DNA from 3 places in the Desulfurispirillum indicum S5 genome. Region 3 is predicted to be linked to each of the others. Evidence: riboswitches for the same ligand, from Rfam matches in the RefSeq annotation. Region 3 holds a riboswitch; each other region holds the start of a gene.
What was found. Region 3 has a riboswitch for cobalamin ahead of SELIN_RS11830 (ribonucleoside triphosphate reductase). Riboswitches for the same ligand answer to the same signal wherever they lie in the genome.

Region 1 (7,962 bases), 690 kb from region 3:
TGATCATGAACATGGCACCCTCCCGGGTATTCGCCACACTCAGTGTCCCGCCCATATTTTTTTCGATGATTTCCTTGGCCATATAGAGGCCGATTCCGGTGCCATGTCCAGGGCCCTTGGTGCTGAAGTACGGCTCAAAAACCCGGTCGATGGGGTCCGTGGAAATACCGCCCGCATTGTCTTCGATACTCAGCATACACTCGGCATCCCGTCCCTCAATCCTCACGCGGATGGCGGGATGCGCAACGTGCCTTTCAACCAGCACATCCCTGGCATTATTGATGATATTGATCAGCACCTGAGCGTACTCATTGGGATATCCGGAAACCCGGCCATGCTGACAGGGGAGGTGCTCTATGCTGACCGTTATGCCATGAGTTTTCAGGCTGGCATCGATCAAAGCCAGGGAGCGCTTCAGCACCCCTTCCGGGCAGAAGGGCACCTTCTCGCGATCGGGCTTGAAGAAGTTGCGGAAGTCGTCGATGGTGCGTGACATGTAATCGATGGCCTCCATGGACTTACTCACCATGCTGTCAAAATACGCATCGGTGAGTTCGCCGAATTCGCGGGCGTCCTGAATCTCCTCCAGGGTGGTGGACAGCGAGGTGAGGGGCTGGCGCCACTGGTGGGCAATATTGCCGATCATCTCGCCCATGGCAGCCTGACGTGACTGGATCAGCAGCAGCTTGTCCTTTTCCCGCAGCCGTTCCTCGGCGCGGAAGCGCTCGCTGATGTCATAACAGGTGCCGATAAACCCAGCGAAAACATCATCGAGGTCGTAGATGGGCCGTCCAACGTCGAGAATTTCCCGGTATTCGCCGCTGTGGTGGCGCAGCCGGTATTCCAGTTCAAAGTTTTCCCGGGCATGGAAGGCCTTCCAGAAAGCCTCGGTGTAGCGGTCGTAGTCATCGGGGTGAATGAGCTGATTGATGTTGCCCTCAAAGGGAGTACTGACGTCGGTGGGAATAAACGCCAGCCAGGTGCTGTTGAAGTAGTCGTAGTGGCCCGCAGGCCCAGTACGCCAGACCATGGTGGGAAAGTTGTCCAGCAGCGAGAGGAAAAAGCTGTGGGAGCGTCTGATGCCGTCCTCGTTGCGCTTGCGGGCGGTGATATCACGACACACCGCCAGCACCGTATCAAAGCACAGTGCCGTCTCAGAATCGAAGACGATGTCACACTCCAGATCGATTTCCGGCGTAATCTGGCACTCAAAGTACTGCAACTCCACCATGCCCATATAGCTGAACTCAATGACTTTGGGAATGCCACTGGTAAAAACATCCTCGATGGAAAGACGCAGCAGCTTCTCGATATCATCGGCGAAGCTGATCTGCTGCAGGGTCTTTCCGCTGAAATCCTCTCGGGCAAAACCCGTTGTCATTTCAAAGGCGATATTGGCAAAGAGAATGCGCCCGTCGCGGTCAAAGCGGAGAACCAGATCCTGGGTGTTTTCCACCAGCGCGCGGAACTGCTTTTCCTGCAGAGCCAGCAGGTGGCGGGACTGCTCCTGAGTGGTGACATCGCGAACCACCGCCAGATAACCGCAGCTGCCACTGGCACTGCCGCGCATCTGGCTTACCAGCGCCAGGTAGTGGCGTTTCTGACCATGGAGGTCAAGGCTGTAGGAAAACTGACTGGGAAGGCCGGTGGCATTGACCTCATCCAGGGCCTGCTCCAGCTTGCAGGATACTGCCGCTGGGAGAACCGACTGAAAGTGTTTCCCCAGGAACTTTTTCGGCGAGCTGAGCAACGACTCGGGATCGGGAGCATGAAAGCTGCGGATGCGTCCATCCTGGTCAAAGACAAAGAGAATATCCTGCATGGATGCCACCAGCGAGGAGAGTTCCGTCTCCCGCTCCTGCAGGTTGCTCTCCGCCCGCTTCCGCAGCTTGCGAAAGTGCATCAGCAAGTTAATGATGACAAACTGGCCGACGACCAGAACGCCAAGGACGATGATAAACAGCGTCGCCTGGTGCTGCTGACGATCCAGGGTCCGTGTGTGTTCCGTGATATCGTTGATCACGCCGGTGAGCACGTTGGTAAAGGGATCATAACTGGCAAAGATGCGCACGAAAGCGCTTTTGCCATCAGCCCGGGTAATTTGCAGCGTCTGTTCACTGCGCATACCAAATTCCAGCAGGTTCTGGTGAAAGTGGTCCAGGGTGATGCGATCCTCGGGCACCACCATGGCGTGAAGTTCGTCATAGGAGATCTGCTGGTCCCCAATGCCCAGTATGGCCGCCGCCCCCTCGGTGAGGAAAATCCGCATGGAGTTTCGATCCAGTGTCCAGTGCCCGAATCCCGCAATCTGCTCGGCAAAGCGATCCTGGGTGTAGACTCGATCCAGCAGGTAGATCAGGTCACTGCCAGCGGAGAGATCCCTGACCGTCGAAAGCCGAACCTTTCGGCCCTGTCGCTCAAACAGCCAGGTAAAAACCTCCACCTGCCGGATTTCCCCCGAAGCCAGGCGGTGTTGAAAGTGCGCATACTGCGTAGGTGCCTCACGATGCAGCTGCAGTGCCCGCTGCGCCGAGGCATCGGGCAGAATATTGATCTGTCCCATGTGCATCCGGCGCAGGGTATCAATATCATAACCGTAGAAATCCACAGCCGCCTGATTGGCATCCAGAATAGTGCGCGTCTGTTCATCAATCAGCAGCATGACCGAACCATGCTTGAGGAAAGCACCATAGGTGAAGAGCTCTTCGCCTGAGGCCACAGACAACGACATGCAGAGCACGATACAGATCAAAGGTATACGCATGATCCTCTCACCACTTTCATTTTCAGTGAGCCCGAACCTGTGTTGTACCTGTTCCGAGAAAGTCTCTGCAATATCTTTTTATCAACTTATTCCATGGCAAATTACCCATTCTTTACCCATGCTTCCAGTAGGAATGCAGAATATATTCAGCGTACCGTTTTCCAGGCCATTCAGGCATGCAGCCATTTTTTCATTTTCCCCGTGCCATTCCCCGCCTGGTGTGCGAGAATTTCCGGAACTCCTCACGATGGCAACAGCTTGCTGAAATACTTAAAAAATACGCAGGCAATTGAAAAATGCTCAGGTGCAAGGCGCTCGCGGAGCGTGGAATGAAGCGTACTTCCCGTACGTTGCAATGACGCGCGACGGCGGGCAACACCGCAGATGAGGGTTTTTCAGCAGCCTGCTGAACCTTTTCCCGCCATTCCGGGAGCACACCAAGTGGCCGGGGAAGTTCATGGATACGCTTACGAATGGCATCACACCTCCAACACTCAAGAGTACCGGAAAGCACCATGCGGAAACTGAGCCAAGCCATCTGCCTCAAGCCAGCCGAGGCCCTTATCGGTGAACATCCTCAGACCATCTACACCATCCTTGGCTCCTGCGTCTGCGTGATCATGCACAGCCCACGCCTGAAGATCACCGGCATCACCCATGCCCTGATGCCCTCCATCGGCCAGGCCAGCACCACCACTCCCCTGAAGTACGCCGATGGCTGTGTGCGCTTTCTCCATGACGCCTTCCGCTCCCGTGGCGTCAAACCCCACGAACTCACCGTCAGCGTCTTTGGCGGCAGCCGTATGGCAAACCAGCCAAGGCGTCACGCCTGGATAAGCGTCGGAGAGCTCAATGTGGAAGTTACCCTCACCCTGCTGCGCGAACTTGGCTACCCCATCAGCCACCAGGAAACCGGAGGCATCAATGGCCGTAAAGTCTTCATCAACTGCGCCAGCGGAGAGGTTCTGCTCAAACGCCTGCCCACGCTTCCCGAGTGCCTGTGACAGGAGAGTTGCCGATGCAGACACTTTTCTTCCGCCCCCGCTGAATGGCTTTGACAGTAACGCCCGCTTTCGGTAAAAGAAACAGCAACAGATTCCGGTGTCTGGCACTGCCCGTGTCAGATGAAAAGGGAAGCGGGGTGCAACTCCCCCACGGACCCGCCACTGTGAGCGACGACGACGGATCACTTTGCCACTGGCCTCTCAGGTTGGGAAGGCGATCGGGAGGATGAATCGCAAGTCAGGAGACCTGCCGGAATCACACAGGCCTGCACGGCAGACCTGTGTACTCAACCCTTCCCGGGTATGGAAGGTGGGTGCCGGTTCGGACATTTTCGGGTTTTGCTCGCAACGTGTACCTCCTGTGTTCCCCTGCTTGCCCGGGATACAACGCAGGAGGCTTTTTCATGCCAGCTTTTTTTGCTTGTATCCCGCTGTCAGTCTTACCATGGCAGCGGATGTTTCCCCCGAATTCCCCTGGTGCCGCCCGAACCGTCACGGACACCACGGGAGGCAACCCGTGATGAAGCCCATCATCGACACCATCACCGCCCCCAGCGCCGAAATCCGCGCTGCCGCCCAGGCCCGCATTGACAGCCTGGCCAAACCCCTGGGCAGCCTGGGCAGGCTGGAATCCATCGCCGCCCAGGTGGCCGCCATCAGTGGCACCATCACCCCCGCCCCCCGCAGGAAGTGCACCATCGTCATGTCCGCTGACCACGGCATCGTGGAAGAGGGCATCGCCTGCGCTCCCCAGGAAGTCACCGCCATTCAGACCATCAACATGCTCAAAAACCTGACGGGCATCTGCGTGCTCAGCAACGCCAATGGAGCCGATGTGCGCGTGGTGGATATCGGCATCAAACCCAACATATCCCACCCCGGCCTGATTGCGCGCAAAGTGCGCCCCGGCACCGCCAACTTCGCCAAAGAAGCGGCCATGGAGCGCCACGAGGCCGAACAGGCCGTCCTCACCGGCATCCAGGTGGTTCAGGAGCTGGCACACGAAGGCTATAACCTGATCGGCACCGGCGAAATGGGCATCGGCAACACCAGCTGCAGCAGCGCCATCTTCATGGCCCTGACCGGAGCCAGCGCCGACGAGGCCGTGGGCAAAGGGGGCGGCATCACCGACGAAGCGCTGGCCCGCAAAAAACAGGTCATCAGCGCCGCCCTGGCCCTGCACCAGCCGGACCCCGCCGACCCCCTGGATGTACTGTCCAAAGTGGGCGGACTGGACGTGGCGGGCATGGTGGGCTGCTTTCTGGGCGCTGCCCACAGTAAAGTCCCCGTGGTGATCGACGGCTTTATCTCCGCCGCCGCCGCCCTGGTGGCCTGCCGCCTCAATCCGCTGGTGCGGGAGTACCTGATCCCCTCCCACCGCTCGGCGGAGCCCGGCTACGTCCGCATTATGGCGGAACTGCAGCTGGAACCCCTGCTGCACCTGGATATGCGCCTGGGCGAAGGCACCGGCTGCCCCCTGGCCTTCGGCATTGTGGATGCGGCCCTCAGTATGCTGAGCACCATGGCCACCTTCGATGAAGCCATGATCAACCGCGACTACCTGGTGGATATACGACCATGAAACACCCCGAATCCGTTCCCCAAAGCGCCATTGTACTGGCGGCCTTCGGCACCACCTACCCCGCCACCCTGGAACCCATCCTGGCCATGCTGCGGGACATCGAGCAGCGCTATCCCGGCATCCCCGTCCGCCTGGCCTTCACCTCCAACTTCATCCGCCGCAAGTGGCATGAGCGCGCCGCCGACGCGGCATATCGCCGTGACCACCCGAACATTCCCCAGCAGATCTTTGCCGTCAAAAACGTGCTGGGCGCCATGGCCGATCTGCAGCATGAAGGCTGCCGCAACATCGTGGTGCAGCCCGTGCTGATCGTCGATGGCGAGGAATACCGCGACCTGGTGGCCTGCGTGGAAGCCCTGGGCGCCATCAGGGCCCATAAACCCCACCTGCAGCCCTTCGCCAAAGTCGCCATCGGCAAGCCCCTGCTGGGCTCCTTTCACCACCGTGAGCAGCTTGACGCCCTGGTAGCGGCCCTCAAACCCGATATCGACGCCGCCCGCGCCGCCGGAGCCGCCCTGGTCTACATGGGCCACGGCAACGAACACATGGCCCAGGGCGCCTACTACGAGCTGGAAATTCTGCTGCGCCGCCAGTATGGCATCCCCGTCTGCATTGGCCTGGTGGAAGGCCTGCCCGACTTTGAAACCGTACAGGAAAAGCTGGTCGCCGCCGGAGCGCGCTCCGTGCTCCTGAAACCCCTGATGTACGTGGCCGGAGACCACGCCCGCAACGACATGGCCGGCGACGAAGAGGACTCGTGGCTCACCATGCTTCAGGGCGACGGCTATACCGTGACCACGGTGCTGGAGGGCCTGGGACAGAACCCCGCCGTGCGCCGCATCTTCCTGGATTGCCTGGAGCAGGCCGCGCAGGAAGCCGGAATCGCACTGGAGGGCACCCATGGGTGAACTCATCATCGTGGGCGCCGGTCTGGGCGGCCAGTCCATAACCCTTGCCGGCATCGAAGCCATTCGCAACGCCGAAGTGGTCCTCTACGACCGGCTTATCCATCCCGACATCCAGCAGTACATCGCCTGCGAAGGCCGGGATGTGGGCAAGCGGCCCTACCACGCCCACTGCATGACCCAGGCCCAGATCAACGCCATGATCGTGGATGAACTGCAGCAGGGCAAGCGCGTCGTGCGCCTCAAGGGCGGCGACACCTCCGTCTTCGCCCGCACCATCGAAGAGGTGGAAGCCGCCCGCGCCGTGGGTGCCCGCGTCACCATCATTCCCGGCGTCACCTCGGCCTCATCCCTGGCCGCCAGAGTGCAGAGCGCCCTGACCGACCGGCGCAGCGTGCCGGGAGTGGTCTTCATCACCGGTCACACCAAGGCCGACACTCTGGAAACCAGCTACCGCTGGGACGCCCTGTGCGCCCTGGGCTTTACCATTGTCGTCTACATGGGCGTCAAAAACATACCCACCATCCGCCAGCAGCTGCTGTCACACGGCATGGCCCCCTCCACGCCCATCCTGATCGGCCAGAGCCTGGAAACCGCACAGGAACGCATCTTCACCACCACCCTGGACGACGTGCTCACCTGCATCGACAGCCAGCGCGTCAGCCACCCGGCCACCATCATCATCGGTGATGTGGCCATGTTTTCGGCACTCTAGATGCTCCCCCAGGGGTACGTGCAGATCTATACCGGCAACGGCAAGGGCAAAACCACCGCCGCCCTCGGCCTGGCGCTGCGCTGCGCCGGGGCCGGAGGCAGAGTTTTCTTCTGCCAGTTCCTCAAGAAGGGCGATTCATCGGAGTGGGCCGCCCTGCAGCAGCTGCAGCAGCGCATCACCCACCGCGCCTTTGGCAGCGGGAAGTTCATCCGCGGGGAACCTGCGGAAGAAGATCGCCAGCTGGCACGCGCTGGCCTGGAGGAAGCCCGCCGCGCCCTGCAGTCGGCAACCTATGATCTGGTCGTCCTCGATGAACTCATCGCCGCCCTCAACAGGCAGCTGGTGAGCCGCGCGGAGATACAGGAGCTGCTGGCTCTGCGGCCAGCGCACACCGAACTGGTGCTGACCGGCCGCAATGCCCCGGACTTTCTGCTGCAGCAGGCCGATCTGGTGAGCGAAATGCGCGAAGTGAAGCACTACTTTCAGCAGGGAGTAGCAGCGCGCAGGGGAATGGAAAAGTAAGGACAAAACATGCAGCAAGGCAACCATGGCGGCAATATCTTCCAGGCAGCGGCCTTCATCGGGTGCGACCCCGGAGATATTCGCGACTACAGCTCCAATGTGGCCGACTGGCAGCCCGAAGGCATCGCGGACATTGACCTGCCCGGCCTGTTGGCCCGCCTTCCCGAACCCCACAGCCAGACCCTGAAGGCCGCCTGCGCCGCAGCCTCTGGCCTCAGTTCACAGCAAGTGTGGGTCACCGCCGGAACCACCGAGGCCATAGAACGCATCTGCCAGCTTTACGGCGGCAAGCGCGTCACCATCCTGGGGCCAACCTACAGCGACTACGCCCATGCCGCGCGCCAGTACAACCTCGACATCCACATGCTCCTGGCAGAGCCGCAGCACGGCTTTCGTCACGACTTCGCCACCCTGAACGTGGACGGTGACCTGTGCTTTCTGTGCAACCCCAATAACCCCACCGCCACCAC
Region 2 (7,962 bases), 320 kb from region 3:
CCGATGAACAGGCTCAGGAATTCATGAAGCGTCTCCGGGGAACGGTGGTTGGCCTGTTCGGCACCCTGGGGGCCTGGCCCGACTCCGATCATGCCCGTGAGTGCATGGAGAGTGCCGTGCGCATGATGGAGGAGAATGATAATCGCGTCATCTGCCGCTTCATGTGCCAGGGCAAGGTGGATCCCAAGGTGGTGGAGGCCATGGCCCGCTACGCGCCGGAGCGCCACCCCATGACTCCGGAGCGCAAGGCGCGTCTGGAGGAAGCTGCCAAACACCCCGATGAAACCGATACCATGAATGCCGCCAAGGTCTTTTCTGCGGCCGTGAAAGAGCACTTTGCGCTGGCGGGACGCCCCTGATGGAATTTCTGCTGACCCTGGCGGGCTTCATTGGCCCCATTGGCGTTATCCTGGTGGTACTGGGCGGCATCGCCACCTACCTGTGCCTGCGCAACGGCATCTACCTGCACCTGGTGGGCCGGGATTTCTGCCGCCGCTTTGACAATCTGGGCAATCGCCAGCAGGGCTACATTGACGAGCTGTGCGGCACCACCACGAATCCCCTGACCCAGATTGTGGCCAGTGTGGTGAAAACCCACGCTGAGCACTCCCAGGATCTGCGGGCGGAAGTGGCTTACCTCTTCCACCGCAACTTTGAGCGGGTGAACAAGCACGTGACCTACCTGCGGTTGATTGCGGTGATATCACCGCTGCTGGGGCTCATGGGCACCATGGTGGGCATGGTGCGGGTGTTTCAGGAGATTGCCGCCAGTGCCGTTCCCCAGCAGGATATGCTGGCCGCCGGTATCTGGGAGGCCATTCTGACCACTATCCTGGGGCTGGGCATCGCTGTGCCCACCCTGGTGTTCTACTATGTGCTGAGCCTGAAACTTAAAGGCTTTCGCATTGAAGCCATTGAGCACAGCTACCGGGCAGTGGAGCTGCTGGACGTGCGCTGCCCGGTGGAGCGGGAGGCATCCTGATGCACTGTCCCTTTGATCATGACGACGATCTCATGGATGAGCGCATCGACCTGACCCCGCTGATCGATGCGGTTTTCCTGCTGCTTATCTTCTTTATCATGGCCACCACTTTTCTGCGCCCGGCCCTGGAAGTCAGCCTGCCCGACAGCGAGAGCGCGGCAACCCTGGAGCAGCGCGATTGGCTGGTAATCACCATTGCCAGGGATGGGAACATCTACCATGGCGATGACGTGATATCGCGCTCGGAAGTGGCGGCACTGCTTCAGCATCACCCCGACAAACCTCTGAACTTTTATGTGGATAAACATGCGCCTTTTGAATCTTTCGCCCATGTGGTGGATCAGGCTCAGGCCCAGGGAAGAGTGGACTTTGTGGTCACGACTCTTCCCCATGACCGACGCTGAGTCGTATGAACGCCTCAGCTCCCGTCTGGCCCTGCTGCTGACCGTCCTGCTTGGCATCAGCCTGCTGGCAGCCATGGCTGCCCCTGAGCCTGCGGCGCGTGAGCCGCTGCGCCCACCGGCGCAGCCACTCACCATGGCCTTCGCGTCACCACCTGCGTTGCCGGAGATTCCCAGTCCCCCACCGCCACCGGTCGTCAAGCCCGTGACCCTGCCCGAACCACCGGCAGAAAGAGTTCCGGTGAACCCCGTGCCGGTTCCCGCAGAGCCGATACCGGAAGTTGCGCCTGAACCCGAAACCGTCGTTCAGGAAGCTGAACAGGAGCAGGTTCCGGACGAAGTGATTCCGGAAACTGCCGAAGTGCCACCAGCGGATTTTGAAGCGGTGGCTGAGGCGAATGCCCCCGTCAGCCAGGCTGCGCATGAATCCCACCGGCAGGCAGACCTGCTGGATGAATTGCTGCGCGCCGTGGAGTCGGAGAAGTTCTACCCCCTGCCAGCGCGGCGCATGGGCCTGGAAGGGGAGTTGATGATTACGGTCACTCTCGACGAACAGGGTCGCCTGGTGGAGTTTCTCATCGAAGAGCAGGGCAGCCACCGCCTGCTCAGACGTGCCGCCGAACAAACCCTGGAGCGGGTCGCCCGCTCCTTTGTGGCCGACCTTTCCGGGTCATCACCGGAGTCCCTGCGCTTCCCCCTGCGCTATGTGCTTGAGTGAGAAGCGTGGACTGCCCTGTTTTCCGGTGGGTTCAGCATTTTCCTTCAGGCCGTCACGATTACGATTGGCTGGCGGCCATTGCAGGACTCAGGGCTGAGCGCATGGCGGTGGCGGCGCTGACCATGTTATGAATGCTGGCGCGAACCTCTGGCCAGGTGCGGGTTTTCAGTCCGCAGTCCGGGTTTACCCAGAGGCGTTCTGCGGGAAGGATCTGCAGCGCGCGGCAGAGGAGACTGGATATCTCTTCCACCGATGGAATGCGTGGACTGTGGATGTCCCAGATACCGGGGCCGATGTCATTGGGATAGCGGACATTCTGGAAGGCCTGAAGGAGCTCCATGTGGCTGCGGCTCGCTTCAATGCTTATGACATCGGCATCCATGAAAGCTAGCCATTCCACAATGTGATTGAAATCGCTGTAGCACATATGGGTGTGAATCTGCGTGTGCTTCCGGACCCCTGAGGTGGTCAGTCGAAAGGCATCAACAGCCCAGGAAAGAGAGTCGCGCCACTGTTCCCGTCGCAGGGGAAGTCCTTCGCGCAAAGCGGCTTCATCAACCTGGATGATTCCTATACCAGCCTCTTCCAGATCAAGCACTTCAGCGCGCATGGCAAGAGCCAGTTGCAGACACGTCTCGCGGCGTGGTTGATCGTCGCGTACAAAACTCCAGTTCAGCAGGGTTACCGGGCCGGTAAGCATACCTTTGACCGGTTTTCCTGTCAGGGATTGAGCATACTGGGTCCATTGTACGCTGATGGGATGCGGTCGCTCCACGTCGCCGTAGAGAACCGGTGGTTTGACGCAGCGGCTGCCATAGCTCTGTACCCAGCCGTGGCGGGTAAAACAGAAACCCTCCAGGTGCTCGGCAAAGTACTCCACCATGTCGGTACGTTCGAATTCTCCATGCACAAAAACATCAAGGCCGGACTCTTCCTGGAAGTCAATGACCTGACAGATGTATTCCTTGATCGTCTGTTGATACTCTTCCGCGGTTATGTGCCCCTGGCGGAAGCGATGACGGACTGCCCGGATTTCCGGTGTCTGCGGGAAAGATCCTATGGTCGTAGTCGGCAGCAGGGGTAGGTTGAAACGTTCACTCTGGGCGATGCGCCGCTGATCAGAGGTCTCCTGACGCACAGAGATTTCGGGGGTGAGGGCTTCCATCTGGTGTCGTACGGATTGACGCCTGACGCGTTTGCTGCCTGCCCGTGCCGCCAACGCCTGGCGATTCTCCTCGAAGGGTGCCGCGACTGGTTCGCCGGCAAGGGCGGAGCGCAGCAGATTCAGTTCGCCGCACTTCTGGCGGGCAAAGGCAAGCCAGTTGAAAATTTCCGGATCCAGCTCATGCTCCAGTTCAAGGTCAACGGGAACATGGAGTAAAGAGCAGGAGGTTCCCAGCATGACCTGCTCTTCGCCAATCCACTGTGACGCGTATTCGGCCACCTCGCGTGCCTGGTCAAGATCGGTGCGCCACACATTGCGGCCGTCCACCAGCCCCAGAGAGAGATACCTGGATGTTGGCCACTGGCTCAGGAGGGCGGGCAGCTGATCCGGCGCGCTTACCAGGTCGACATGCAGGCCAGTGACAGGCAGATCCAGAGCCAGTTCCAGGTTTTCTTCCAGGCCGCCAAAATAGGTGGCTACCAGTATCCGCGCCGGGTTTGCCGCGTTTTGCAGGCGCTTGTATACGGCCGTGAATTCAGCACGGGCCGCCCTGGGGAGATCACTGGCCAGGATGGGCTCATCCAGTTGAATCCACTGGCAGCAAGTGGCAAGTCGGGTGAGAATAGCCTCGTACACTGAGACGAGGGCATCCAGATGCTGCCAGCGGTCAAAACCTTCCACCGTCTCCTTGCCCAGGGCCAGAAATGTGAAGGGGCCGGGGAGTACGGGCTTGGCGGGAAAACCTGCCTGGATCGCCTCTTCAAGGTGATCAAAAAGATCACTGCTGGAGAGCCGGAACTGCTGCTTTGGAAAGAACTCCGGCACAATATAGTGATAATTGGTATTGAACCATTTCGTCATTTCCATGGCTGGAGCACTCGCATTGCCCCTCACTCCACGTGCCATAAAGAAGCGCGTGTCCAGGTCTGCCTGTTCACCTTCCCGGCGGAAGCGTTCAGGTACTGCACCCACCATGGCGATCATGTCGAGCATGTGGTCGTAAAAGGAGAAATCTCCTACGGGGACCAGGTCAATACCGGCGCGCCTCTGAAGTTGCCAGTGCAGACGGCGCAGAACGCGGCCATCGGCCTGAAGGCTCTCCAGGGTGGCTGTTCCCTTCCAGTAGGCTTCAAGAATGGTTTTCAGTTCACGGCGTGAACCCATACGGGGAAATCCAAGTGTGTGCGTCAGCATAGTCAGCTCCTTTTCTGGAATTGGTACCCAAAGTAAAGGCACTGACAGCGCTCAGCGTGCATATTCCCGATGACGGACATACACGCAGAAAACGCAAAACCCATCCCCTGCTGGCAGGAAATGGGTGTAAGGAAGAGTTATCGCGAATCTGCAGCGGTGTTCAGCCATGAGCAGAATTCGTGTACCCCTGCTCTACACCCTGGCGCGAGGTGCTGTCAGGCCTGAGAACAGGGCGTCTTCTGGCTTCCGGCTTTTTTCGCTCCATGGCCTTCCCAGATAACTATCCAGTGACCATGCAGCATGTGTCCGGTTACAGCGGCGCGTCCGCGACGGATTTTCACCGTCTTCCGTTTCCTGCTCTCGAATCTGTAATGGGAGGGAGGGTTTTCACCAGTAATACGGGATCTGCCCTCATCTGTCTCTATGGATACCGCACTCTGGCATGGCAGGTCAACCGGTAAAATGCAATTGGAATGGCGTGCCATTCCTGGAGTCACGCTTTGGTGGTTCTGCCTTCTACGGGCATGGACATTCTCGAGGGAGGAAGGTATGGTGAATTTTCTTAGGAAGCATGTTTGCCTGGAGGTGTCATGGGCTCTCTGAGTTTTTCAGGTCGCCGTGTACAAGTGTTGCGTTTTCTGTTGGTGTTCTCAGTGATCCTGGGAGTTTACGCCGAAGTGTCCGCTGGGAGCCACGCTGTGGATATTCACCTGCAGACTGCCACGGGTACGCTGCGCGGTACCCTGCAGTTGCCGGAAGCGGCGGGGAAAACGGCGGCGGTGGCGCTGATTATTGCTGGTTCCGGTCCCACGGATCGCGACGGAAACACCGTGGGGCTGCCGGGGCGAAACAACAGTCTGAAGATGCTGGCTGAGGAGTTGGCGCGTGCGGGCTATGCTTCCGTGCGTTATGACAAGCGGGGCATCGGGGCCAGCAACCAGGCGGCACTGGATGAGTCGCAGCTACGGCTGGACACCTATGTTCAGGATGCCGCCAGCTGGATGGAAATGCTTGTCGCCGATTCGCGTTTTGACTGTGTTGTGGTTATCGGTCACAGCGAGGGAGCCCTGATCGGCATATTGGCAGCTCAGCAGCAGCCACACTGCGCCCGTGTCACCCTTGCCAGCCCGTCAGGAAGTGCCGCAGATCTGCTGCGCCACCAGTTATCCGGGCTTTTGCCGACGGATCTTGAGCGTGCAGCGGCGGCGATTATCCGGTCCCTCGAAATGGGGGAGACGGTGCCGGTTGTGCCGCAGGAACTGGCCCTTCTGTTCCGTGAGAGTGTGCAGCCATACCTGATCTCCTGGTTTCCTTACCAGCCTGCCGAGGAGCTGCAGAAACTGAGTACTCCCGTTGCCATCTTCCATGGGCAGACCGACATGCAGGTGCCGGTCGCTGAGGCTCAGGCGCTTCAGGCGGCGAATCCCGACGCGCGGCTTCATGTGATTCCCGGCATGAATCATATTCTCAAGCTGGTTGAAGACGATCCGCAGGCGCAGCGGATTTCCTATGAAAATCCGGATGTGCCGCTGGCACCGGAACTGGTGCGGCAGCTGGTGAATTTTCTGAATGAAGCCCTCGTGCCAGCAGAGGAGCTGCCATAGGCTCTGCGAACCTGCAGAACCCAGATATCCCATCCGGGAGCCGGTATGGCTGCTGTTGCCAGAATATGCAGAGGAGATAGCCCGCACGTGTCTGCGTGTTCCGTGGTTGATTCCTCCGGCGGCCTGTGTCACTGTACGGTCTTCTGAAGGCAGAGGCAGGAGGTTTCGTGTGCGCGGCGGCAAAAGCGACTCGGGTTTTCACACCATGAAGAATATGGCGGAGCTGCCCGCCGATCTGCTTGACACTTACCTGGAGCGATGTCAACGGCGAACAGCTGACAAAAATGGCATCCTCTTCGGCCCTCACGAGGCTCCCGACTTTATCTACATGGTGTTGCAGGGCAGTGTGCGCATCTTCCTGAGCTGCCCCAACGGCAAGGAATTCACCATATCCGTTTTGCAGCGCGGCGGTGTCTACAGCGGTCATGCGCGGGGGTTCGGCATGGCCATGGCCGCGCAGACCCAGATTGCCCTGGTGCATGTCAGCGATTTTCGCGAAATCATGGAGCAGAACCCGGCCTTTATGCTCAGTGTGGTGGCCATCCTGGGTGATGCCCTGAAAAATACGGTAAATATTATTGAAAACCTGGCATTCCGCGAGGTGGACAAGCGGCTCATGCACTACCTGGCTGAAGCCATTCGCCGCAGTGGAGAGCCGGTGCGCGAAGGTATTCTCCTGGATATGGGTCTGACCCAGGAGCAGATCGCCACGGCCATTGGCAGCACGCGGCAGACGGTCAGTTCCCAGCTGCGACAGCTGGAGAACAAAGGCATTCTGCGAACCCGCAGCCGGAAAATCCTCATCCTTCAGCCCGCGTATTTTCTGGAGAGCACGGCGGATTCCCCCTCCCTGTAGCCGCTTGCAAAAAATCCCCACAAGTGTCGTGCCGGTGACATTTTTCCCTTTGGTGTCTGTGCTAGATGATGCGTAACTCGATTTCTCTTCAAAATCTGGAGGTTACGCCATGAAGAAAGCACGTACCGTCGAAGAAGTGAGTATGGATCCGGCCGTGCAGCAGCTGCTGACCAAAGCGCGCCAGGAAGGTGTGGAAACGGCCTTTGATCGGGCCGATGCCCATACCGCCTGCGGTTTTGGCGCTACAGGCGTTTGCTGTAACCACTGCCTGGAGGGCCCCTGCCGCATTGCGCCCAATGGAAAAGGCCCCCAGCGGGGAATTTGCGGAGCCTCCCTGGATACCATCGTGGCCCGCAATTTTCTGATGAAACTGACCGAAGGCGCGGCTCCCCATGCCGAACATGGCCGTGAAGTTGCCCTGGCTCTGCTGGAAGCCGCAGAGGGCAAGGCGCCCTACGAAATCCGTGATCCCCAGAAGCTGCTGCGCGTTGCCGATGGTTTGGGCATTGAAACCCATGGGCGCGAGGTGAATGAAATTGCCAGGGCGGTTGCCCTGAAGGCGCTGGAGGACTTTCAGCAGCAGACAGGTGTCCTCAACTGGCTGCGGTATCGTGGACAGAAGAAGTCTGTTGCCAAGTGGGAGGAACTTGGGCTGCTGCCCGTCAACGCGCACCTGGAAATCGCCCAGTCTGTGACCAGGACGGCCATGGGCTGTGACGCCGACCCGCTGAACCTGTTGCTGGGTGGCCTGCGCATGGGACTGGTGGATGGGTATTCCGGTCTGCACATGTCCACGGATCTGCAGGATATCCTGTTCGGCACCCCTACGGCAGTCAAGGCGGAGTACAATATGGGTGTCCTGGACGCGAAGAAGATCAATATCGCCGTGCACGGTCACCTGCCCCTGCTGTCGGAAAAGATTGTCACCTGGGCGAAGCAGCTGCGACATGAAGCCCTGGCAGCCGGTTCCGAAGGGATCAATCTGGTTGGGGTCTGCTGCACGGGCAATGAGCTGCTGATGCGCCAGGGTGTCCCCGTCGCC
Region 3 (7,962 bases):
TGGCGGATGCGCGTTCGCTTATCCGCCCTACATCTATTCGCGTTTATTCGCGGCCATTCGCGGTAAACCCTGCCTTTCCTTGGCGAGCCTGGCGGCTTGGCGAGAGATATGTCTTTCCCTCTTTTTCCGTGCCCTCCGTGTTTTCCGTGGTTCAATCTCTCTTTGCCTTTTCCCCGCGCCTCTGCGTGCTCCGCGAGAAACCTGCCTTCACAGCTCCCTGCATCTATTCGCGTTTATTCGCGTCCATTCGCGGTAAAGCTCCCCCTGCCTTTCCTTGGCGAGCCTGGCGGCTTAGCGCGAGGCATATTTTCCCCTCTTTATTTCGTGGCTTCCGTGTTTTCTCCCCGTGTTATCACGCGGGAAAACATCTGCGCGAAGCGCTGGTGCGCGGTGGTGAAATCGGTGGCCGACAGGGGAGAGCGAAAGCGTTTATCCAGCATGGGGGCGCGGTCGCGCAGAAACTGCAGGGCCAGGGGAGCGCTGCCGCAGTGGGCGGCCAGGGCGCGCAGTTCTTCGGGTTCGGGCAGTTTCCAGAGGGTGTGGCGCAGTTCAAAGGGGATGCTGGCGCTGCACAGATGGGCCAGGCTGGTCAGCAGGGGCTGTATGCTGGTGCAGGTGCGGGTGATGTGGGCCATGTCGGCATCATTAAAGGCTTTGACGTCTACGGCCACAAAGTCCACCAGTTCCTGTTCCAGCACCTGTTTCAGGCGATGGGGCAGGGTGCCGTTGGTGTCGAGTTTGATCCGGATTTTCCGGCTGCGCAGCTGTTGCAGCAGGGTTTCAAGTTCCCGCTGAAAAAGGGGCTCGCCGCCGGTGATGGCGACGGCCCCGATCTGGTGCCGGTCAATGTATTCCAGCAGCTGGTCCTGGCGGCTCCTTCCGGGCTGTCCCAGGACGAGTGCGGGATTGTGGCAGTAGCGGCAGCGCAGGTTGCAGCCGTGGGTGAAGACGGTGGTGGCGATTTCACCGGGAAAGTCCAGCAGACTGACGGGGGTGAAATCGGCCACCAGGGTGGGCGTGTGGCTCATGGGTTGACCGCAAAGGTCTCCCGCTTGCCGAATTCCTCTTTTTTGCCTTCGTTCCAGTGGTTGGTGGGGCTGTGGTAGCCCACGACACGGCTGTAGATGTCGCAGGGGGTTCCTTTGACGCTGGCAAGCTGTTCTTCCAGTTGCTGAATCTGTGCTTCGCGCTGGCTCATGAGTGTGCTCCTGTCAGATTGATTTCGTGCAGGCCGTCCTGGCCTTTGAGTTCGGTAATCCGGGTCTGAATTTCCTGCCGCTGTTCCTGGGCGCAGTGGGGGCAGTGGGTGTGCTCGCCCTTGAGGTAGCCGTGAACAGGGCAGATGGAAAATGTCGGTGTGATGGTGATGTAGGGCAGGTGGTAGCGCCGGGTGATGGTGTCCAGCAGTTTGCCCACGGTGGTGCCGTCCTCCACGGCTTCGCCCAGGAAGATGTGGAAGACGGTCCCCCCGGTGTAGAGGGGCTGCAGCTGATCCTGATGGTCCAGGGCGGCAAAGAGGTCGCGGGTTTTCTCCACCGGTATCTGGGTGGAGTTGGTGTAGTAGGGGCGCTCTTCAGTACCGGAGGTGATGATGCCGGGAAGGGTCTGGCGGTCCTTGCGGGCCAGGCGGAACGAGGTGCCTTCGGCGGGGGTGGCCTCCAGGTTGTAGAGCACGTCTTCCTCCAGCTGGAACTGTCCCAGGCGCTCCCGCATGAATTCCATGACGCGACGGGAAAATTCCAGCCCTTCGGGATGGGTGATATCCACGCCGATAAAGTTCAGCAGCGCTTCGTTCATGCCGATGATGCCGATGGTGTTGAAGTGGTTTCGCCAGTACTCGCCAAAGCGCTGATGAATATCCTGCAGGTAAAAGCGGGAATAGGGGTAGAGGCCGTTTTCCGTCAGGCGCTCCAGGGCCTTGCGTTTGATTTTGAGGCTGTCGCGGGCCAGCTCCATCAGCTCGGCCAGCCGCTCAAAGAAGGCCGTTTCGCTGTCCACGCTGTGGGCGATGCGGGGCAGGTTGATGGTTACCACGCCAATGGAGCCGGTCAGGGGATTGGCGCCAAAGAGTCCGCCACCGCGCTTGTGCAGTTCCCGATTGTCCAGACGCAGGCGACAGCACATGCTGCGCGCGTCGTCGGGGCTCATGTCGCTGTTGACGAAGTTGGCAAAGTAGGGGATGCCGTACTTGGCGGTAGTCTCCATCAGCCTGCCCACCATGGGGTGCTGCCAGTCGAAGTCGCGGCTGACGTTGTAGGTGGGAATGGGGAAGGTGAAGACGCGCCCTTTGGCGTCGCCTTCCATCATCACTTCCATGAAGGCCTGGTTGAGCATGAACATCTCTTCCTGAAATTCCCCGTAGGTGCGTTCCTGGGGCTTTCCGCCTATGATGACCGGCTCGTCGCGGTGGGTGGAGGGGACGTACAGGTCCATGGTCAGGTTGGTGAAGGGCGTCTGAAATCCCACGCGGGTGGGGATATTCAGGTTGAAGACGAACTCCTGCATGGCCTGCTTCACTTCGGGGTAGGTCAGCTGGTCATAGGCGATAAAGGGTGCCAGGCAGGTATCGAAATTGGCAAAGGCCTGGGCCCCCGCGGCTTCCCCCTGCAGGGTGTAGAAGAAGTTGACCACCTGACCCAGGGCCGAGCGCAGGTGTTTGGCCGGCTTGCTCTCCACCTTGTCGGCCACGCCGCGAAAGCCGCGCACCAGCAGATCCTTCAGATCCCAGCCGCAGCAGTACACCGCCAGCAGCCCCAGATCGTGAATGTGAAAGTCGCCACGGGAGTGGGCTTCCTGCACCTGGCGCGGATAGATCTTATTGAGCCAGTAGCGGGCGGTGATGGTGGAAGAGATGTAGTTGTTGAGCCCCTGCAGCGCATAGGTGGTGTTGCTGTTTTCGTTGACCCGCCAGTCGCTGCCGCCCAGGTAGGATTCCACGATGCTCTCCAGACCTTCGAAGCTTTCGGTCATGGCCCGCATGTCGGCGCGCTGGTGGCGGTAGATGATATAGGCTTTGGCGGTTTTGGCGTGGCCACCCTCGATGAGAACCTTTTCCACGCAGTCCTGCACCTGCTCTACGGTGCAGGAACCGTACTGGCCGTACTGGTCCACCAGGGCGCGCAGCACCTGCAGGGAGAGGGCCGAGGCAATGTTACGGTCGCTGCCGCCCACCGAACGGGCGGCCTTGAAGATGGCAGTGGCGATGCGCTCCTGGTCGAAGGGGACAAAACGACCATCGCGCTTCATGACAGTAGTGATCATAGTTCAGGCTCCGTGGCTTCCGCCACTGTCCGTCCGCGAAGACGGCACATCATCCCGGCAAATATCCGGGCAGGCAGTGGCAGGGGTACGCATGTGATGAAAGAAATGGGTACGTGGGCCGCAGAGCGCTGGCTACAAAAGACGGGAACGTGAAGACAGAACTTCCATAGGAACATCCCTCCGCTGTGTGTTCTCGGGGCAGGTATCCTGGCTCGCCATCATCCTCAGCTCCGCCTTCCCGTGTTGTCACAGTGGCGCATGGAGCCTTGTCCGGCTTACAGTTGCGGGGGCAGCGACGGATTTTCACCGCACTTCCCTGAATCCCGGATCGATATAGTGCCCTGCCTCTGCGACCATGTCAACGGAAGATTTCCCACCCCCGGCTTCCCTTGATTGCCACGGGTTTCTGGAGTAGTATCTGCCCATCGGACTCGTATTTTTTTATCCATCTCGAATATCAGGAGGCATTCCATGCATGAAAAAAGTATAGCTCTGCTGAACAAGGCCGTATCTGAAGAAATCGCCGCGCTCCACCAGTATATGTATTTCCACTTTCACTGTGACGACCAGGGCTACGACCTGCTGGCCGGGCTCTTCAAGCGCACCGCCATCGAAGAGATGATCCACGTGGAGCGTCTGGCCGAGCGCATCCTCTTCCTGGGTGGCGACGTGGAAATGAAAGCCGGCTCCAACGTTATTCCAGAACAGGACGTGAATAAAATGCTGGAAATGGCTGCCAAAATGGAAGAGCAGAGCGCCATGGACTATAACCGCTGGGCCAACGAGTGCGGCACCAACGCCGACTCGGTCTCCAAGAAACTCTTCGAGGATCTGGTCATGGATGAAGAGCGTCACTACGACCAGTATGACAACGAAATCGACAACCTCAAGCGTTTTGGCGAAAACTACCTGGCCCTGCAGTCCATTGAGCGCAGCAAGAGCCGCAGCGCCGGACAGCCCGCAGAGTAAAACCCCTCAGAACATGTATATCCAGGGAGCGTCAGCCGGCGCTCCCTGTTTCTTTTGCTGGCCACGGCACCCCTTCACCCCTGCGACAGCCTCACCCACAGCACTTTCCTGCTGAAATGCCCGAATACCCTTGACAGAGGATCGAAAAAAGCGCTAGAAAGTTTGCGTAAACTAACATGATCGCCCGTGCCTCCACACTCACCAGAAGGTGAAGCAGCGTGAACGCGACGCACCCGGAAGAGCGACTGGAAGAGGGCATCCATGTCAGATCAGAATCCCCACGACATCTACCGCAACCACCACAAGGATATCCTGCGCTATTTCTCCAGCCGCGTATCCTCTTCCGGAACAGCGGCAGACCTGACCCAGGAAACCTTCCTGCGCCTGCTGCGCAGCTCCATCTCCCTGCTCAATCCCAAAGCGTACCTGCTGAAAGTTGCCCACAATGTACTGATCGACTACTATCGATCCGCGAGCCACATGCCCGTGGAGGATATCAGCCCCGAAGAACTGGAAAGTGCCATGGGCCGGGCTCCCTCAGCCGAAGACACCGCTTTGTCCCGTGAAGAGCTGGCAATCCTCATGGATGCCATCGCGGAACTGCCCCCCAGGGCCAGGGAGGTCTTCCGGCTCAAGCGCCTGGAAGGGTTGAGTTACAGCGAAATCGGACAACAGCTTGGCATCACGCGCAGCACTATCATGGAACATATGGCCCGCGCCCTCACCCACTGCACCAGACGCCTGGATGAGTACGCCACGCAACAGGAGAAATCATGAGCCAGCACCCGGAGACCTCCTTCACCCCGGACCTTTCATCACCCCAGAAACAGAGTCCAGACGAGCAGGCCATCGCCTGGCTTGTACGCCTGCAGGACGACCAGGCCAGCGAAACCGACCGCCGCGCCTGGTCCGCGTGGATGGACCAGAACCCCATCCACGCCCAATCCTGGCGGAAAATACAGCGCATCTGGCACGGCATGGAGGACCTGGCCCCGCGCCGGGCCAGCACCACCTTTCGCCACCGGGCACTCCGGCAACGCGCCTGGTCCACCCTGGCCACCGCCGCCGCCGTCCTTCTGGTGGTCGCAGGCATCACAAGTATCAGCCTGCACCACTCTCCCGGTCTGCACTGCCTGGGCGCAGACTACTGCACCCGTGCCGGTGAGCTGCGCCAGATTACCCTGGCAGACGGCTCCCGCATCTCCCTGGGGGCCGCTTCGGCCATCAGCGTCCAGATGGAAAACCACCAGCGCCAGGTAACCCTGCGCCATGGCGAAGGGTTCTTTGACGTTGCCCCCGACACAACTCCTTTCCGGGTAAAAGCCGCCGCAGGCGAAGTCCGCGTGCTGGGCACCAGCTTCAACCTGCGCCTTGAGCCCGCTGGCGCCAGGGTCGCCGTGGCCAGCGGCCAGGTGGAAGTTGACACCCTGGGGCACCAGGTAACCCTGAACCCCGGCCAGGTACTGCACTACGACACCAGCCGTCTCCAGCGCCTGCCCGACGTGGATGTCAACAGCATCGGCCTGTGGCGCCAGAAGCGCCTGCTCTACCAGAACACCCCGCTGGGTGAAGTCCTGCGCGACCTGGAGCGCTACCACAGCGCCCGCTTCAGCGTCGACCCGGACGTGGCCGCCATCCCGGTAACCGGAATATTCAGCGCCAGCGACCCCGAAGCAGCCCTGCACAGCATCGTCAACAGCTTTCCCGTGCGCATGAGCCGCTACACCCATTTTTTCATCCGCATATCCGCCAACTGACTGATGCCGCAACCGCACGAAACAACAGGGGCTCACCCTCGCCATAAGCATTAGCTTCGTTGAATTTTTAAAGATTATGCAAAAAATGTTTTCACCGGCCCGTACATTTTGCATGGTTTTCCGTCTTACCTGGTAGAGGGATCGATAACCAGAAAAGAGGAGAAAACACCGCATGCCCCGACTTAGAGCTTGTCCATAAATAATTATTGACCATTATGATAGTTTGCTATAGAATGATTCAGTGAGAGATCATTCATGGCGGTGATTTATGTCTAAAGTGCAATCATGGGAAGTCTCAGATGCTTTCTGGCAAAGAGTTGAGCCTTTGCTGCCAATCCAGCAAAGAGATCCTGACAAGACCTACAAACGCAAGCCTGGTGGCGGACGGAAGCGACTTGACCCCAGAATGGCGTTTTCCGGCATTGTCTATGTGCTGCGCACCGGTTGCCAGTGGAAAGCCATACCCAAGGAGCAGTTTGGTTGCGCCAGTGCCGTGCACAAGTACTTCATTGAGTGGAGTAAGGCCGGTGTATTCGAAGCTATTTGGCGTCAAGGGCTGGCTGAGTATGACGAGATGGAGGGAATTGCCTGGGAGTGGCAAAGCATAGATGGCGGAATGTACAAAGCACCAATGGCTCTTGAAACCGTAGGGAAGAACCCGACGGATCGGGGAAAAAAACGGGAGCAAGCGTCATGTCCTGGTGGACGGTCGTGGCGTCCCGTTGTCCATCGTCGTAACCGGAGCGAACCGGCATGATGTGAGCCAGCTTGAAGCTGTTCTTGATGGCGTAGTCTTCGAGAAGCCTGCAGAGCAGGAGCAGCATCTTTGCGCAGATTGTGGCTACAAGGGAAAGCAGGCGCTCAGCAGCATTCTTCAGCGCGGATACATACCCCATGTAAAGCAGCGAAAAGAAGAGATCGAGGACAAGAAGCGTGACCCATCAAAGAAGGCGAGGCGCTGGATAGTGGAAGCATCTATTTCCTGGTTCAACCGTTTCAGGAAGATTCATGTGCGCTTTGAGAAGCTTGAGGTCACTCACTACGGGTTGACGTGTCTTGCGGCAGCCATAATCACATACAGGAAAATCGGCGTAATTTATGGATAAGTTCTTAGCCTCATGGTACGCGCCTGCGCGCTTGTCGCTCTGGCGCTTTTCCTGAACGCCATACCCGCTCCCGCTGCCAACCTCGCCTCCTTCCACAGCTTCTCCATAGCCGCCCAGCCACTGGGCGGCGCCCTCCTGCAGTTCTCCCTTGCCACCGGCATTGATGTCCTGGTGGACGATCGCATCGTCCAGGATCATCAGTCGCCGGGAGTGCAGGGGCAGTGGCGCAGTGACCAGGCTCTGGAGCAACTGCTGGAAGGAACCGGACTCCAGTGGCACCTCAACGGCAACAACCTCATCACACTGACCCCTCACAGGACAGCTGACATGGAGCTTTCCGTGACGCCAGTCACAGAGCTTCAGGAGCTGCAGGGAGTCCCGCTTCCGGTGGGGTTGCGCCCCACAGAACGGGAACAGGTCGTCCTGGCTCCCGTAACCGTGCGCGGTACCCGCGAAGACGACGCCACCTTTCGCGCTCCCGCCTCGGTCAATATCATCACCCAGAGGGATATCGAACGCTTTCGCGGCACCTCCGTGGGCGACATCTTTCAGGGAACTCCCGGTGTACTCATTGGTGAAAACCGCAACAGTGGCGGACTGGACGTGAATATTCGCGGCATGCAGGGGCAGGGTCGCGTTCCGGTGCTCATCGACGGCGCGCGCCAGGAAACCACCGTCTATCGCGGCTATGCCGGCGTCTCCAGCCGCAGCTACGTGGACCCCGACCTGGTCGGCGGCATCCGCATCGACAAGGGCCCGGTCACGAGCGCGGAAGGTACCGGAGCCACCGGCGGAACCGTCAGCATGCGCACCATTGAAGCCGGCGACATCATCAAGCCCGGCAAGGAGTGGGGCATTCGCCTGCGCGG

Region 1: it holds a riboswitch for cobalamin, as region 3 does, so the genes downstream of both, cobT (nicotinate-nucleotide--dimethylbenzimidazole phosphoribosyltransferase) here and SELIN_RS11830 (ribonucleoside triphosphate reductase) in region 3, are expected to answer to the same signal.
Region 2: it holds a riboswitch for cobalamin, as region 3 does, so the genes downstream of both, metE (5-methyltetrahydropteroyltriglutamate--homocysteine S-methyltransferase) here and SELIN_RS11830 (ribonucleoside triphosphate reductase) in region 3, are expected to answer to the same signal.

What each region holds. Positions count from the first base shown of each region.
Region 1 covers NC_014836.1:1,830,685-1,838,646, forward strand. Annotated here, with positions in the region: gene SELIN_RS14045 (PAS domain-containing sensor histidine kinase) at 1-2,764, opposite strand, end outside; gene SELIN_RS14050 (chemotaxis protein CheD) at 3,280-3,768, shown strand; cobalamin riboswitch at 3,847-4,037, shown strand; gene cobT (nicotinate-nucleotide--dimethylbenzimidazole phosphoribosyltransferase) at 4,289-5,350, shown strand; gene SELIN_RS08665 (sirohydrochlorin cobaltochelatase) at 5,347-6,258, shown strand; gene cobA (uroporphyrinogen-III C-methyltransferase) at 6,251-6,970, shown strand; gene SELIN_RS08675 (cob(I)yrinic acid a,c-diamide adenosyltransferase) at 6,971-7,492, shown strand; gene SELIN_RS08680 (aminotransferase class I/II-fold pyridoxal phosphate-dependent enzyme) at 7,502-7,962, shown strand, end outside.
Region 2 covers NC_014836.1:2,205,236-2,213,197, reverse strand. Annotated here, with positions in the region: gene SELIN_RS10380 (flavodoxin family protein) at 1-359, shown strand, start outside; gene SELIN_RS10375 (MotA/TolQ/ExbB proton channel family protein) at 359-982, shown strand; gene SELIN_RS10370 (ExbD/TolR family protein) at 982-1,386, shown strand; gene SELIN_RS10365 (energy transducer TonB) at 1,352-2,101, shown strand; gene metE (5-methyltetrahydropteroyltriglutamate--homocysteine S-methyltransferase) at 2,160-4,460, opposite strand; cobalamin riboswitch at 4,673-4,846, opposite strand; gene SELIN_RS10355 (alpha/beta hydrolase) at 5,159-6,064, shown strand; gene SELIN_RS10350 (Crp/Fnr family transcriptional regulator) at 6,234-6,920, shown strand; gene cooS (anaerobic carbon-monoxide dehydrogenase catalytic subunit) at 7,030-7,962, shown strand, end outside.
Region 3 covers NC_014836.1:2,520,988-2,528,949, forward strand. Annotated here, with positions in the region: gene SELIN_RS14225 (anaerobic ribonucleoside-triphosphate reductase activating protein) at 318-1,028, opposite strand; gene nrdD (anaerobic ribonucleoside-triphosphate reductase) at 1,025-1,198, opposite strand; gene SELIN_RS11830 (ribonucleoside triphosphate reductase) at 1,195-3,261, opposite strand; cobalamin riboswitch at 3,442-3,634, opposite strand; gene SELIN_RS11835 (bacterioferritin) at 3,733-4,230, shown strand; gene SELIN_RS11840 (RNA polymerase sigma factor) at 4,492-5,007, shown strand; gene SELIN_RS11845 (FecR family protein) at 5,004-5,987, shown strand; one part of gene SELIN_RS14885 (IS5 family transposase) at 6,256-6,660, shown strand; one part of gene SELIN_RS14885 (IS5 family transposase) at 6,662-7,093, shown strand; gene SELIN_RS11860 (TonB-dependent receptor) at 7,106-7,962, shown strand, end outside.